DNA from 3 places in the Anaerobacillus sp. CMMVII genome. Region 3 is predicted to be linked to each of the others. Evidence: riboswitches for the same ligand, from Rfam matches in the RefSeq annotation. Region 3 holds a riboswitch; each other region holds the start of a gene.

Region 1 (5,715 bases), on a different contig from region 3:
AGCATTTAATGAAAAAGGTTATTTGACCTCGAGGGGCTTAACAGCTGCTCCTGCGCCACTACGTTTGCTCGTCGCAAGGCAGCTAGAAGCTAATTCAAGCAGTAGCCTCGCTGGAGCTAGACATCAAGTGGTGAAAACGTAAATACTTCTTATCTTTCAAAAAACGAGCAATCAAATTGATGATTTGCTCGTTTTGTTTCGTTATTAAGCAGTTGCAACTTTTACATTATCTAATTGAAATGCTTCATGTAAGGCTTCAACGGCCTTGACCATATTCACTTGATCAACAACTGTAGATACTTTGATCTCTGACGTACTAACCATTTTAATTAAAATACCCTTGTCAGAGAGCACTTTAAACATTTGTCCTGCAACACCAGGATTAGAAATCATTCCTGAGCCAACAATCGATACTTTTGCTAAACCTGTTTCATGAAGAATTTCCTCAAATCGCAGTTGATCACGGTTTTGTTCAAGTACATCTAAAGTTTCTGTTAATTTTTCAGAGAGAATTGAAAAGGAAATATTTGAATTTTCACTAGCAGCTATAGCGTTTTGAATAATAATATCAACATTTATATTATTCGTCGCTAGTGTCGTAAAAAGATTTGATAATCCTGAAATATCATTTGGCATGCCACAAACAGATATTTTCGTTACATTGCTTTCAAAAGCTAAGCCTCTTACCACTAAATTTTCTTCCACAGATACTTCCTCCTCAATAATTGTTCCTTCTTCTTCAACCATACTAGATCGAACAGTCAATTTTACTTGATAATTTTTTGCAAACTCTACTGCACGGGGATGCAATACACCAGCCCCAAGATTCGCCAATTCGAGCATCTCATCATAAGAGATTGAGCTTAGCTTCCTCGCAGTTTTTACAACCCGTGGGTCCGTTGTAAAAACACCTGTTACGTCAGTAAAAATGTCACAACGATCTGCTTTTAAGCCAGCAGCTAATGCAACAGCTGTGGTATCTGAACCACCTCTACCTAAAGTCGTAATTTCGCCAACTTCACTAAACCCCTGAAAGCCTGCCACAATAACAATTTTACCTTCCTCCAGATGTTTACTGATTTTCGCTTCCTCAAATCTTGTAATCCTTGCATTACTGTGACAATCCTCAGTTACGATCCCCGCTTGCCACCCTGTTAATGATATAGCTTCATAGCCTCTCTCCTGTAATGCCATTGATAATAAAGCAATTGTCACTTGTTCTCCAGTGCTTAATAGCATGTCCATTTCACGTTTACTTGGCTTTTCAGTAATGCCATTAGCTAAACTGACTAATTCATCCGTAGATTTCCCCATTGCTGAAACAACAACTACAACTTGGTGACCTTTTTCTACTGTTTCAATTACCCTACTTGCAACATGTTTAATTCGTTCAACACTACCAACTGACGTTCCACCAAACTTTTGGACAACTAAACCCATGCTCGCAACTCCCTTTTTAAAATTTCCTTTTCCCAAACCTATCTCAGTAGTATTTTTCTAGAACAAAGCGCAAGCGCCCTGGGTAGCCCCGACAAGCAAATGTTCTTCGAGAAAAAAAGTGTGCTCTTTCACTTTTATTCTCGAAGGTTATTTGACCTCGAGGGACTGGGCGCTAGAGCTAGACTGTCACTATAATTAAACTTATCCATAAATGAAAAAACATATAATTTCCTTAACAATAAAAAAAGCACCAATAAGGAAAACTCCTCACTGATGCTTCGACTTTTTGTGTCAAAACAAATAGAAACTAAAATAATGTTCCCGCACACGTGAGATAGTTCTCCACACAATCTTTGGGTGACTGTGTGACAGCCCTACATTTCTTAAATGCAGGTCCAGCATAAAAAGGTATGAGTTCTCTTTACACTTCGGCAAATTCCCCTTTCCGCTATCCTCACTGGACCTCATCGTCCTTAAATAACATACTCTTGGTTTTTGCTCCTCTACCACAACTTCAACTTTTGAAGTATTGGATATTTAATTAAGATTGAGTTTACCATGAAAAGTTGTTGCTTACAACAGCTTTTCAATTTGATTTTAGCGTTTATGTTCTCTGCTTCGACACATTGCCAGAACAACTCAAAACTCTACACTCTTAACTGCCTTTCAGTTTTTCCATCAAAGATTGAGCTATTTTAACTGGAATGCCAATCTGTTGAAAATCTTCTAAGTTGGCTTCCTTCATCTTTTTCACGGAACCAAAGTGCTTCAATAAGGCTTGTTTTCGTTTTTCGCCAACACCTTCAACTTCATCGAGAACAGAAGTGAACAATGTTTTACTTCGGATTTGTCGGTGAAAGGTGATAGCGAAGCGATGGACTTCATCTTGTATCCTTTGTAGTAAATAAAATTCTTGACAATCCCTTTTTAATGGGATTACCTCAGGAGGATCTCCCATTAACAATTGCGAAGTTCGATGTTTCGCATCTTTCGCTAATCCGCATACAGGTATTGCTAGACCAAGCTCATCTTCAATAACACTTTGAGCAGCTGAGATTTGTCCTTTACCACCGTCAATGACAATGAGGTCCGGTAATGGTAACTCTTCTTTAAGCTGCCTTAAATAACGTCTTCTAACTACTTCACGCATTGATTCGTAATCATCAGGGCCGCGGACTGTTTTTACTTTATATTTACGGTACCCTTTTCGATTTGGTTTACCGTCCACAAATGAGACCATTGCCGAAACCGGATCAACACCTTGAATGTTCGAATTATCAAACGCTTCAATAACATGAGGTGTCTTAATCTTTAACGCATTTCCTAAGTTTTGGATTGCTTTTATGGTTTTTGCTTCATCCCGTTCAATCAAGGCAAATTTATCTTTTAAAGCGGCATCAGCATTTTTGGTAGCGAGGTCCACTAGATCTTTCTTTGTTCCTTTTTGAGGATGGACAGTTCTAACTTGAATAAATTCGCTTGCCAGATCCTTATCTATTGTATTGGGTAAGAATATTTCTTTAGGCTTTAGGTGCTCTTTTTGACTATAAAATTGCCCTAAAAACGTTAAAAACTCTTCATCGGGTTCTTGATATACAGGAAACAGCGATACATCTCGTTCTATCAGTTTTCCTTGGCGAACAAAAAACACCTGTACACACATCCACCCTTTATCATAGGCAAACCCAAAGACATCTCGATCAATATCATCGGCAATAGTCATTTTTTGTTTTTCCATGACAGCTTCAATATGCTGAATTTGATCGCGATACTCCTTCGCACGCTCAAATTCAAGTGCTTCTGCAGCTTTCTCCATTTTTGCGATAAGGCTCTTCTTTATTTCTTTATGACCTCCATTTAAAAATCGAGTAATTTCCTCTACCATCTCACGGTTCGTACCTTTACTTACATCTTGGATACACGGTCCGAGGCATTGATTGATATGATAATACAGACAGACTCGATCCGGTATTGTAGAACACTTTCTAAGTGGATATAAACGATCAAGTAGCTTCTTAGTCTCACTAGCAGCTGCAGCGTTTGGATATGGCCCAAAATACTTACCTTTATCTTTTTTGACATTACGCGTTGTAATTAGACGGGGATGTTCCTCTGAAGTAACTTTTAGGTAAGGGTAGCTTTTATCATCTTTTAACATAACATTATATTTCGGATCATACTTTTTAATTAAATTGTGCTCCAAAATTAAAGCCTCAAAGTTTGAAGAGGTTATAATATATTCAAAATCCTCAATCTCACTTACTAAAAGTTGAGTTTTCCCATCATGTGAACCAGTGAAATACGATCGGACTCTATTTTTTAGAATTTTTGCCTTTCCAACGTATATTGTGGTCCCTTGCCTATCTTTCATTAAATAACAACCAGGCTGATCTGGTAATATTGCTAATTTCTCTTTTAGTTTCTCCAATGCAAATCACCACACTTTACCGATGATATTATATTTAGAAGAACTATAACAGTTTAGAGTGTAAAGTGTAAAGTGTAGAGTTTTGGAAAGAAAATGCTTAAGTGCAACACTCTCAATAACTCTAAACTAAAAAAGCCACCGTTCAGGTGGCTTTTTTATTATAAGTGTTTGTTTAAAAGTTCAGCTAACGCTTCTTTAGGTTGGAAACCGACAACCTGATCTACAACCTCACCGTTTTTGAATACTAATAACGTTGGAATGCTCATCACGCCGAATTTACCAGCTGTTTCTTGATTTTCATCCACGTCAATCTTAACCACTTTAGCTTTACCGCCTAATTCTGCATCAAGTTCTTCTAATACAGGTGCAATCATTTTACAAGGTCCGCACCATGGAGCCCAAAAATCTACTAATACTACACCTTCACTTGTTTCACTAGTAAAAGTTTGATCTGTTACGTTTACAATTGCCATTGTTAAATCCTCCCTATATTCCATCATTTTACCTCATAGAGTATTATACAATATTTCATTGAGGCTAGCTAGAAAATTGCTTTCAGTGTAAATTTCCCCTTTTTTAGAGTGTTTTATCCAAGGCTTAGCTCTCAACCTTTTGTAAGATTTAAGTACCATAATGATAAATACTTTATTAGATTTGATGCAAAAATTACCAAATGTCGGGAAATGAGACAATTAGAAAAGCGCGCCTTTTCTAGGCCCGCTTAAAATTATTATGAACTTACTACTTCTTTTTTAAATTCCTCTATTAGAATAGGTAATACTTCAAATAGATCACCAACAATACCATAGTCAGCAATGCTAAAAATTGTAGCTTCAGGATCTTTGTTTACTGCAACGATACATTTGGAGTTCGACATACCTGCCACATGTTGGATTGCACCTGAAATACCCAAGGCAATGTATAGGTCAGGTGTTACAACCTTACCTGTTTGACCGATTTGTAGTGAATAATCACAATACTCGGCATCACATGCACCACGTGAAGCACCAACTGCTGCTCCTAAGACGTCTGCTAATTCATAAAGCTTTTTAAAACCTTCTTCGCTTTTCACACCTCGACCGCCTGCAATAACAATTTTTGCTTCAGATAAATCTACTCCACCTGTACTTTTACGTACAATTTCTTTAATCGTAGTACGAAGGTCTTTTATATCTACTGAGATAGCAGTTACTTCTCCTGTACGTGACTCGTCTTTAGCAAGAGGAGCAATGTTGTTAGGACGAATTGTTGCTAAGATAATCCCATCTGTAACTACTTTCTTCTCGAAAGCTTTCCCAGAATATATTGGACGAGTAAAAATTACTTCTTCACCGACTGCTTCTAAATCAATCGCATCTGAAATTAATCCTGCTTGTTTTCTCATCGCAATCCTTGGGGCAAGGTCTTTACCTACCGCTGTATGGCCCATAAATACTGCATCTGGTGCCTCAGTATCAATAATTTGTAATAAGGCTTGGGAATAAGCATCAGACGTGTATTCTTTTAAACTACTACTTTCTACTGTCAACACTCGATCTGCTCCATAGTGAAAGAGTTCTCCAGTTAAACCGCTTACATTTTCACCTAAAAGAACACTTACAACTTCCCCGCCATTTACAATTCTTTTGGCAGCTGCTATGGTCTCAAAAGAAACATTACGAAATGAATTGTCTCGAACATCAGCAAGAACTAATACTTTTCTAGCCATCATAATCCCTCCAGTTAAATTACTTTTGCTTCCGTCTTTAATAATGAAACAAGTTCTTTAGCTTGATCAGCTATTTCACCTGTAAGAATTTTACCTGCTTCTTTTTTAGGCGGTAAGTAAATTTCAACCGTCTTTGTTT
Region 2 (5,715 bases), on a different contig from region 3:
TGCCTGCTCTTTCGTAAGTCTAGAAATTGGCGGGAGTACTCCAAAAGCATCAGCTGTCAAAAAGATAATGACTCTCGGATGACCCGCCACTCCTGGTATGATCGCATTTTCTATATGTTCAATCGGATAAGCAGTTCGAGTATTTTCTGTCAAACTATTATCATCGTAATCAGGTTCTCTAGTAATCTCACTCACAACAGCATTTTCAAGGACTGCCCCAAAACGAATGCTATGAAAAATTTGCGGTTCACTCTCTGCATTCAAGTGGATACATTTCGCATAGCAACCGCCTTCCATATTAAAAATACCTGCATCACACCAGCCGTGTTCGTCATCTCCAATTAAAAATCGGTTCGGATCAGCGGATAAAGTCGTTTTTCCTGTTCCAGACAGGCCGAAAAACAGTGCTACATCTTTGTCTTTTCCTATATTGGCTGAGCAATGCATGGGAAGTACATTTTTCTCGGGCAAAAGAGTATTCATTACACTAAATATTGATTTTTTCATTTCCCCTGCATATTCTGTACCACCTATTAGAACAATTTGTTTTTCGTAGTTAATAATGATAAAAGTTTCGGATTTTGTTCCATGTAGGTCTGGAGAAGCTTTAAAACCAGGTGCGGATACGATCGTAAATTGAGCTTTATGAGGTGTTAAATCTTCTGGGGTTGGTCGGATAAAAAGTTGATGAGCAAATAAATTGTGCCAAGCAAATTCATTGATAACAGAAATCGGTAATCTAAATAATTCATCTGCACCTGCAAAGCCATCAAACACAAACAATTCTTTCTCACTTAAATAATGCAGAACATCTTGATAAAGGATCACAAACTTTTCCTGATCAAAAGGCTGGTTCACATTTCCCCAAGCAATACTCTCAGCAACGGAAGGATCATATACAATGTATTTATCATTAGGTGAGCGTCCTGTATACTTGCCTGTAGTAACGAGTAGCGCCCCAGTGTTTGTTAATCTTCCTTCCTTACGCTTAATGGCTATCTCCACAAGCTCAGGCACAGACAAATTGTGATAGACTTTCGTGCTGTTTAATACTTCTTCAAGAGAGATACCACTATTTTTTTTCATGAAATCCACCTCTTTCTTTATTTAGTTACCAATAACGATATGCACTACATATATCGTTACTTTAAATTATATTTGAAAAATCTTCCAATGTGAAGTGTTTCACATTATTTTATTTCCAATAAATGAGATTTTTGTTAAAAATACGATCTTTAGTACAGATCGATTTCTCAAGTATCTAACGTCATCTGATTTTTCTAATCTCTCTTTTCTAAAGGCTATTTTCGCATAGATTGTGGTTTTTCAATTACTCAATATAAGGCATTACTGCTTACGATGAGCTACCTGTCCGTATCACGTTAGGTTAAGGACTTTATAGTTGCTTCCGATTAGTTATCTGACCGTATCATGTTTGGTTACGGACCGTTTTTACTGCTTCCGATCCAGTCCGTATCACTCGTCGTTACACTAAGTTTTGGGGCATCTTTTCTAACTTGCTATTCTGCTAAGTAAGTCAAGTCATCTGATACAACCATTTAAACAATAAATAGCAACAAAGTTTTCGAAAACATCCTTTCTAACTTTTGGGTCATTTTTTATAAAAGTTTTCTATAAAAAATAACAGTGGAGCATTTGTAATTTTATGAGATAATAGTTAAAGTTGGTCCTTAAAGCCAATATTCAGTGATTAATGAAAACGACTGATAGAGTAATATTTTTTCCCTAAACGCAACAAGGACAAGCTATGTATTTACATTGAGGTATAAAGCAAGATTGATTTAAACAAATCGCTCTGACTTAAAGGGTTAAATTTAATTAAAATTTGGCTGGTGAATTATGTTAAATAAACAACTAAGAAAACTAAAATATCTTTGTATAAGATTATTACGAATAAAAGACAAAACACATAGTATCGCTAGTGGATTTACGATGGGATTTCTTATGAACTTCATTCCTTCATTTGGATTTGGACCGTTTCTCTCAACGGTAGGACCAAAACTAGTAAAAGGCAATTCAATAGCCGGCTTTATAGGTGGTGTCCTGTTTATATGGTCGTTCCCTATCTTATTTTATATGAATGTGATAGTCGGAGAAGCAATTCTACCAATTAGTATAGATACGAAAATTGAAATTATTATCGAAGAGTTAGAAGATGGAATTGAAAAACCGGAGCAAGTATTAAGTGCGAGCTTGAAAATTGGCAAGGCTTTTTTAGTTGGAATGTTCGTTAATATGTTCTTTTTTGGAACTATCGCTTATTTGGTCAGTTATTATATTATTAAGAAATATCAACGCGATGTACTTAAGTTCGTTCATAAAAACTGGAACTTGTTGAAAGAATGATTGCCCAAAGTAGAAACAGCCTCCTCACATTGAGGAAGCTGTTTTTTTGACTAGTGAACGCTTTACTGTGTTATTTCAACTTTATAGCAACCTTCCTCTAAGACAAATTCTCAACTTCGACTTTTTCAATGCCATCTAGTGATTTTAACTGATAAAATACATCTGTTGTATAAACTTTTTTATGGGTCATTACGATGAATGTTAGTAAATATTGTGTGGTTTCTTCTTTTACTTTCACACTACTAATTTTATAATCAAAGGCTTTGATCTGTTTAATAATATCGGTCAATTGGATGTCTTTTCGAATGTATGCTCTTACTTTGATTTCCTTCTCTCTTAACCCTTTAGGGCCAACTTTTCCAATGATAAAGGGTAAGATTTGAACAGCAAGGATTAGTAGGATTAATGTTATGATCGATTCTTTATAAAATCCTGCCCCGACAGCAATTCCAATTGCTCCACATACCCATAACATAACTGCAGTTGTTATTCCCGAAATGACATCATTTTTTCTAACAAGGATAACTCCCCCACCGATAAAACCGATTCCCGAAATTACTTGTGCAGCTAAACGTAATGGATCCATGGGTTTAGTATATGCTTCACTATAGAGTTCAGCTGAGTAGATAGATACGATTGTTAATAAGCAACTACCAACTGTCAAAATCATCGCTGTTTTGAGACCTGCTGGTTTATGCTTTAGAGAACGTTCTAGACCAATAATAATTCCAATAATCGCTGCAATGGCTAATTTTAGAATGTTTTCGTCGTAAAAAAACTCAACAATGACCATGAAAAAAGAATTAAATAATAGCAAAAGAAAAACACTCCTAATTAAGATGAATTTGTTTATACTGTATCTCAAAGGTTTCTTCGTAAACATTGAAAAACATATTTTCTTATAGATAATGTTACCAAAAGATCCATTACTCTAGTTTAATGTAATAAATTGTTATTTTAAGTTTACAACAATGTGTAAACTACTACAATCTTCTCTACAATGTCCTAACTAAAAAATCCAAATGTTTGATTTGGATCGATTGTGTTGCAATTATCACTAAAATTTGGTATCGTTGAACAAAGTTCATATTTCTTAACTTCAATTTTAATTGAAGTGATAGAGGCGCATTGACCATTAGTACAAATTTTGAGGAGAATGAGCTCCGTTGAAGGTTTGGAAAGGGGGATTTGCCGAAGTAACTTGTCACTCATGAACATGTTACTGGGCCTGTGATTGAATAAATCCAGGACTGTCGTATAGTTTTAGGACTATATGGAGGGCTATCTTACGCTGGAATAACCGTGGTTTACACTTTCTAGCAACAACGATTCCTTCGTTGTTGCTTTTTTTATTTTCACGGTTGGATCATGTGATTTAGCTCTATTCAAGAACTTACGTCGTCGTGTATGGGTACTTGAACTTTCCTAACGATGAACAAAACTTACTGAATAGAGGTGTTTTCCATGAATTTTGGACAAATGTTAACGGCAATGGTAACGCCATTTGACCACGAAGAAAAAATTGATTTTGAGGCAACGAAAACATTAATTAACTATTTAATTGACCATGGTACTGATGGTATCGTAGTTGCAGGAACTACTGGTGAATCCCCCACCCTTTCCACAAGCGAAAAAGCAGAACTATTTAAGTTTGTTGTTGAAGTTGTTGCGGGGCGTGCTTCAGTTATTGCAGGTACAGGAACTAATAGTACGGCGGCATCTATCGAGCTAACTAAAATTGCTACTCAAGCTGGCGTTAATGGCATTATGTTAGTGGCACCGTATTATAACAAACCGAATCAAGAGGGACTCTACTTACATTTTAAAACAATTGCAGAATCGACTCAGTTACCTGTAATGCTGTACAACATTCCTGGTCGAAGTGCTGTAATATCGAAGTGGAAACAGTCGTTCGTCTTGCTCAAATTCACAACATTGTTTGTATAAAAGAAGCGAGTGGCGATTTAGATGCAATAGCGAATATTATTCAAAATACTCCAGATGATTTCTTGGTGTATAGTGGTGATGATGGTCTTACTCTACCAGTTTTAGCTATTGGAGGTCATGGCGTCGTATCGGTAGCCTCACATATCATTGGTCGTGAAATGAAACAAATGGTTGAAGCTTTCAAGAATGGTGACTCTAAAACGGCGGCTTCTATGCACCGTGAGTTATTACCAATTATGAAGTCTATGTTTATTGCTCCTAATCCGACACCTGTAAAGGCTGCGCTCGAAATGGTAGGACAAAATGTTGGTTCAGTTCGTCTACCTTTAATTCCACTTACAGAAACTGAAAAAGAAACTGTTTATGCAGCGATAAAAACGAAATTAGTTTCTCCAGTCATTTAATAATGCTTTCTCGTTAAAAAAACCTCCAGTAATTGGAGGTTTTTTCTTATTTACTCTTCTATTGGACTAAATTCATGTGCCCAAACTCTCATATTAGGTAGCCAAGGCATCCCCTTATGCATAGATAATATTGAATTTTTATATTCTTCAAGTGTGTTGTAACCTTCGTCTTTTGCCATTTCATCTGTTAAATCTCCAAGTGTTTGACGGTATACATTAAGCACTTTAAATGACTTTCCGTTTAAAACCATAATTTCACCAGGGTCTGCGTATCTACCATTTCTTCTGACAGCAGTTTTTTGCCGTTTAGTATTTTTTCAATATCAGCAGCGCCAGTTACTAATCTGTCAATTTCACATGTTTTTGGTGGTAATTTTTCTGTTTCTTCCATTCGGCATGCCTCACTTTACAAAATTTATCATAGGCTCTTTTTCATGAAGACTATTTTCGCCTAAATTGTTGTTTTTCTATTATGTAGTATAGCCATTGCATCAAGTTTGGTGGGCATTTTTTCTAACTTATTATAAGGATAAGTTAGAAAAGTGATCTGATGCAACACATAGTGTTTGTTACTCAACAAAGAGCCTTCATGAAAAAGCTATGTTTTCCGTTGTTCTTGCTTGGGTATATCATATTAATTATACCATTAATATGATGAAAACGTTAGAAAAAAGGCAGATTTGAACTTCTGCCTTTTTGAGTTGAGTTATTAGAAACATTGGAATGACGAGATTCTGCGTAAATCAATCCCGAAGTAAACCCACATCCAACCATTCCAGCGATAGCCAGAAACTGACCTTCTTCCTACAAAGGTTGGATAAAACCAAAATTGTTGACGATTAGTTAACCATACATAAGTGTATCTGAATAAGCAACCGCGAATCGCTCCTGGATCAACGGCGAAAGTACCTACTTGTTGAGTTTGTGTAGGTGTAAAAGCAGGCGGTGGCGACGTTGGTGGTCCTGCTTGTTGCCCCTGCCCTGGTGGTTGAAATGG
Region 3 (5,715 bases):
AAAAAATCCAAGATAAGGATAGAAACTGCAACAGTAGGAAAGGTTATTGATCTTGGGATTACAAGTCCTTTTAATATGGGTGCAGCAATGGCTCCAGCAGCTGCCGACACAATTAAAACCCATTTAAATGACCTTAAACGAAGTCCAAGCGATTATGATGCCATCGTAACCGGTGATTTATCTAGAATTGGAACACCGATATTAAAAAGTTTATTGTCAGAACAAGGGATTGATATTGCTAAGGTCCATCAAGATTGTGGAGTATTGATTTTTAGCACCGATCAACATGTTTTTTCAGGTGGTAGTGGTTGTGCTTGTTCTGCCGTCGTGACCTTTAATCATCTATTTGGTGAAATGAAACGAGGGGCGCTACGGAGGATATTAGTTGTGGCCACTGGGGCATTATTAAATCCCTTAATGATCCAACAAAATGAATCAATACCTTGCATAGCTCATGGTGTTTCCTTTGAGTGCGTTGAGTAAGAATTATTCGAGTAAGTATTTTTTAGGGGGTGAGCGTGGTGGAATATGTTGTCGCTTTTACTGTTGGTGGGTTTATTTGTGTCATTGGACAGTTAATGTTGGATTTCCTTAAATTTTCTCCCGCTCATGTCATGAGTTCTTTAGTAGTAATTGGAGCTCTCTTAGATGGGTTTCATCTTTATGATCGGCTTATTGATTTTGCAGGGGCTGGAGCGATCGTTCCGATCACGAGTTTTGGACATTCACTTGTTCATGGAGCGATGATTGAAGCACAAAGATCAGGCTTTTTAGGTATAGGTATGGGGATTTTTGAAGTAACTTCTGCGGGAATATCATCAGCAATATTATTTGGATTTTTAGTAGCGATATTTTTTAAACCGAAAGGATGAAACCATGGAATACAAAAAAAGGGTTATTCTAATTACCGATGGTGATGAATCCGCGAGAAAAGCAGTAGAATTAGTTGCCAAAGAGATCGGTGGAAGGTGTATCAGTAGTTCGGGTGGCAACCCAAGCCGTTTGACTGGAAATGAGCTAGTTAAACTCATAAAAAAGGCTCCCTGTGATCCTGTTTTAGTCATGTTTGATGATTGTGGATATACAGAAGAAGGACCGGGGGAGGAAGCGATGCGGGTTGTCGCAACCGATCCGGATTTAGAGGTTATCGGTGCCATTGCAGTAGCCTCAAAAACACATGATAGTGAATGGACAAAAGTTAATGTAAGTATTGATCGTAATGGAAATTTAACTGAGTATGGAGTCGACAAATATGGTCTTCCTGATATAGAACTCGGCAGAATAAATGGTGATACTGTCTATAATTTAGATGAGCTTGACATCCCATTTATCGTGGGAATTGGGGATATTGGCAAAATGGCAGGGAAAGATGAAGTAGAGAAGGGGGCTCCAGTGACGAGAAAAGCGGTTGAATTGATATTGGAAAGGAGCGAAAAATAGATGAGTAATGAAATACTTGAAGAAGCAAGTGTGGACAAACAGAAAGTTTCCAGTCGAATGATTGAAAATGAAAGATATCTAAAAGAAAAATTAGGAATTGGAATTACTTTCGATATTGGTGTGAGGAAACTTTCAGTACTTGAAAAGGAATTACAGATTTACTTCCTCAATGGTCTCTGTGATAGTCAATTTATTATTGAATTATTAAAAGAGCTTATGTTTTTGGATGCAACTGAAAAACAAAAACAGCGCGTTAAAGAACAAATTGAAAATCGCCTAACTCATGTTCAAGTTGAACGCGTTAAAACGTTAGATGAAGCAACTGATCAGTTATTAGCAGGTCTTATTATTATTCTTATTGAAGATGAAACAGAAGCTATCCTTGTTGATGTTCGTAGTTATCCAGGCAGAGGGCCAGATGAGCCAGATACAGAGAGGGTGGTTAGAGGTGCACGGGATGGCTTTACAGAAAATCTAATTGTAAATACAGCTTTAACAAGAAGAAGAATTAAAGATGAGAGACTGAGACATGAAATTGTACAAGTCGGTGAACGTTCAAAAACTGACATATGTATTGCTTACATAAAGGATGTAGCTGACCCGGCATTTATTGAGAATGTAAAGAAAGAGCTTGATGGAATAAAAATTGATGGAATTTCTATGGCTGATAAAGTTGTCGAAGAATTTATTGTTAAACAAGGCATAAATCCCTTCCCGTTAGTTCGATACACGGAACGTCCTGATGTTACGGCAACCCATTTACTAGAAGGGCATGTCGTGATTTATGTAGATACTTCGCCAAGTGTTATCATCTTGCCTACAACATTTTTTCACCATGTACAACATGCGGAAGAGTTTAGACAAGCTCCGATTGTAGGGACTTTCCTACGCTGGGTCCGTTTTTCAGGGATGATTTTTGCTTTACTTATATTACCGTTGTGGCTGTTAATGGTAATGGAGCCAAGCTTGCTCCCTGCAGCTTTAGACTTTATCGGACCAAATGAGACGACCAATGTTCCTGTTTTTGCCCAAATAGTCATAGCTGAAATAGGGATTGAGTTGTTGAGGATGGCAGCCATCCATACGCCTTCACCGTTGGCGACTGCTCTCGGGTTAGTTGCAGCGTTGCTTATCGGGGAAATCGCGATTAATGTTGGTTTATTTATTCCAGAGGTTATTCTTTATGTAGCGCTCGGGGCAATTGGAACATTTGCAACACCTAGTTATGAATTAGGTATAGCATTAAAGCTTTCTCGCTTAGTATTATTATTGGCCGTATTTATCTTTAAAGTTCCAGGCTTTATCATCGGTTTCACAGTATTCTTTATATTCCTTACTAGCATAAGGCCGATGAATACACCCTACTTATGGCCGTTTATCCCGTTTTATCCGAGAGCGTTTGCGGATATTCTGTTTAGACTTTCAGTTCCATTAAAGAAGAAAAGACCAAAAATTGTTAATCCACAAAACTCAACAAAACAATCAACTAACTAACGTATTGCGATATTATCATTTTTATGATAAAGTTTTACGTAATCATTTGAAAGAGTTTCATAATAGATGTTGGAATTATGAAAATTCTTTAAAGGTAAGATAAATTAATAAAACCCCTCATTGATTAATGGGGTAGAGGCGCAAAGCGAATGAGTAAACTGTGGAGCTTGGGAAGCATTGAAGCAGCTTGAAAGGTCAATTTGCCGAAGTGGAGAATTGAGCCCTATCAATCTTTGCTGGGTCGTTATTGAATAAATAACGGACTGTCACTGTTCGCAGTGGAGGACTACTTTTTACTTGAGGTTACGAAAAAGCTATTAAGGCGGAAAATGTAACTTACATTTCCGCCTTTTTTATATCCTATATTCTAAATTTTAGGCTGTTTTCGTAAACTTTGTTGCTTTTAGGTCGTACCAAGCATTCGCTTGGTTGCGACCTAAAAGCTAATAGAAACAATCTATTAGGAAAGAGCGAAATTTTAAGAATGAATTTTAAGTAAACTTATTATTTTCTGTACTTAAATTCACACAAACGAGAGGAGATCATGTGAATGTACAAACACGGTACGAGCAGAGTTAATGACATAGGTCATTTAGAAATTGGTGGAGTTGATACTGTCAGTTTAAAGGAACAGTTTGGCACACCATTATATGTTTATGATGTCGCTTTAATTAGAGAAAGGGCGAATGAGTTTGTAAATGCTTTTCAAAAACGTGGAATTAAGGCTCAGGTAGCCTATGCTAGTAAAGCATTTAGTTGTGTAGCGATGGTTCAACTTGCAAAACAACTGAATTTAAGTTTAGATGTTGTTTCTGGTGGTGAATTGCACACAGCGCTAGTAGCTGGATTTCCTGCAGAAAAAATTCATTTTCATGGAAATAATAAAAGTTCTATGGAAATCGACATGGCAGTTGAAGCAGGCATCGGTTGTTTTGTTGTAGATAACTTTTTAGAGATTGAGCTAATTAGAGAAACGGCCCAAAGATACGGGAAAAAGGTTTCAGTTCTGTTACGGATTACACCTGGGGTAGAGGCCCACACTCATGAATATATTTCTACAGGTCAGGAAGATTCTAAATTTGGTTTTGATTTAATCAGTCGTCAAGCCCAAGAAGCGATAGTAAAAGTTCGAGATGCAAAAGAAATTGAAATGTTAGGTTTTCATTGTCATATTGGTTCACAGATTTTTGAAACAACCGGTTTTATTATGGCTGTAGAAAAAGTGTTTGCTTATCTAGCAGAGTGGAAAACCCAATTAGACTATGTTCCACAAGTTTTAAATCTTGGTGGTGGATTTGGGATTCGTTATGTCGAAGGAGATACACCACTTCCAGTTTCTCACTATGTTGATGCGACGATAAATGCGGTTGAAACCGAGTCAAGAAAACTTGGAATTGACATTCCAGAGATTTGGATTGAGCCAGGACGTTCTCTTGTTGGAGATGCTGGAACAACATTATATACAGTTGGATCTGAAAAAGAGGTTCCAGAAGTGCGTCATTATTTGTCAGTTGACGGAGGAATGACAGATAACTTGCGCCCTGCTCTTTATCAGGCAAAATATGAAGCAATGATTGCTAATCGGAGTAATGAAGCTAATCAGGAAATCTATTCTATTGCCGGGAAATGTTGTGAAAGTGGAGATATGCTGATTTGGGATATTGCATTACCTTTTGCTAGACATGGTGATGTATTAGCGGTATCTTGTACTGGGGCATATGGATATTCGATGTCTAACAACTACAATCGAATACCTCGACCAGCAGTAGTTTTCGTTGAAAACAGCGAAACAACATTGGTAGTAAAAAGGGAAACTTATAAAGATATAGTTCAGCTTGATTTACAGCTCAACGGAACTTCATTAGAAAACTAAGAAAAGCGCCTGAAGCTAGACATCAAGTACTAACAACGTTTATAATTTCTTAACTTATAATAAATAGGCTAGCTCAAGTTCAGCTTTTGGACAATATGGTGCTTGGTGTTTCAGTGCTTTATATTGTCTTGGAGGTCAAATCTTCGAGCAGCCTTTTCTATTATTGAGAAAGAATTAAACATGGTTAAGCCTAGTTGCATCTATAAGTTTGCTACCTTGACTAGTAAGAAACATAATGACAATGTTTGTGTTTTCTTGTTAAAGTGTAGTAAAATGACTTGAGTAAATATGTAATATATTTTGAGGAGGATACATACGTGAAAAAAGGTAGTATTGCTTTTGAAAATGGTGAAAAAATTGTAGTTGAGTTCTTCCCAGAGGAAGCACCAGGTACTGTAGAGAACTTTGAAAAGTTAGCTAACGAAGGTTATTATAATGGATTAACTTTTCACCGTGTAATTCCAGGATTTGTAGCTCAAGGTGGATGTCCAATTGGTAATGGTACAGGTGGTCCAGGTTACACAATTAAATGTGAAACAGAAGGGAACCCACATAAACATGGTCGTGGATACCTTTCAATGGCTCATGCTGGTCGTAATACTGGCGGAAGTCAATTCTTTATCCTTTTTGAACCACAGCCTCATTTAGATGGAGTGCATACTGTATTCGGTCGCGTAATCGAAGGCATGGATGTAGTTGATCGTATTCGCCAAAATGATGTAATGAGTGAAGTAAAGGTCTGGGAAGAATAATTTATCTTTAACAAGAACTTACATGAGATTCCCTCTTGTAAGTTCTTTTCTATTATAGGCCTGATTACTCATAGGTTGCTTTAAAATAGCTAGAAGAACAAGATATATCAAGGTCTCAGGAATTAATACTAGACAACTTTAGTTCCTTTTGTGATA

Evidence for each region. A riboswitch is a leader RNA that binds a small molecule or an ion and turns the genes downstream of it on or off. The one in region 3 is predicted to bind lysine.
Region 1: it holds a riboswitch for lysine, as region 3 does, so the genes downstream of both, H1D32_RS06775 (aspartate kinase) here and lysA (diaminopimelate decarboxylase) in region 3, are expected to answer to the same signal.
Region 2: it holds a riboswitch for lysine, as region 3 does, so the genes downstream of both, dapA (4-hydroxy-tetrahydrodipicolinate synthase) here and lysA (diaminopimelate decarboxylase) in region 3, are expected to answer to the same signal.

What each region holds. Positions count from the first base shown of each region.
Region 1 is NZ_JACEHK010000002.1:547,023-552,737, reverse strand. It holds gene H1D32_RS06775 (aspartate kinase) at 205-1,440, opposite strand; lysine riboswitch at 1,768-1,954, opposite strand; gene uvrC (excinuclease ABC subunit UvrC) at 2,096-3,868, opposite strand; gene trxA (thioredoxin) at 4,027-4,341, opposite strand; gene H1D32_RS06760 (electron transfer flavoprotein subunit alpha/FixB family protein) at 4,599-5,576, opposite strand; gene H1D32_RS06755 (electron transfer flavoprotein subunit beta/FixA family protein) at 5,591-5,715, opposite strand, start outside.
Region 2 is NZ_JACEHK010000006.1:199,139-204,853, forward strand. It holds gene pckA (phosphoenolpyruvate carboxykinase (ATP)) at 1-1,086, opposite strand, end outside; gene H1D32_RS10160 (DUF2062 domain-containing protein) at 1,861-2,367, shown strand; gene H1D32_RS10165 (MgtC/SapB family protein) at 2,465-3,184, opposite strand; lysine riboswitch at 3,478-3,659, shown strand; partial or broken gene dapA (4-hydroxy-tetrahydrodipicolinate synthase) at 3,832-4,718, shown strand; partial or broken gene H1D32_RS10175 (ASCH domain-containing protein) at 4,769-5,109, opposite strand; gene H1D32_RS10180 (hypothetical protein) at 5,428-5,715, opposite strand, start outside.
Region 3 is NZ_JACEHK010000010.1:234,595-240,309, forward strand. It holds gene spoVAD (stage V sporulation protein AD) at 1-483, shown strand, start outside; gene spoVAE (stage V sporulation protein AE) at 522-872, shown strand; gene spoVAEA (stage V sporulation protein SpoVABEA) at 877-1,440, shown strand; gene H1D32_RS14730 (spore germination protein) at 1,441-2,934, shown strand; lysine riboswitch at 3,060-3,231, shown strand; gene lysA (diaminopimelate decarboxylase) at 3,485-4,807, shown strand; gene H1D32_RS14740 (peptidylprolyl isomerase) at 5,125-5,559, shown strand.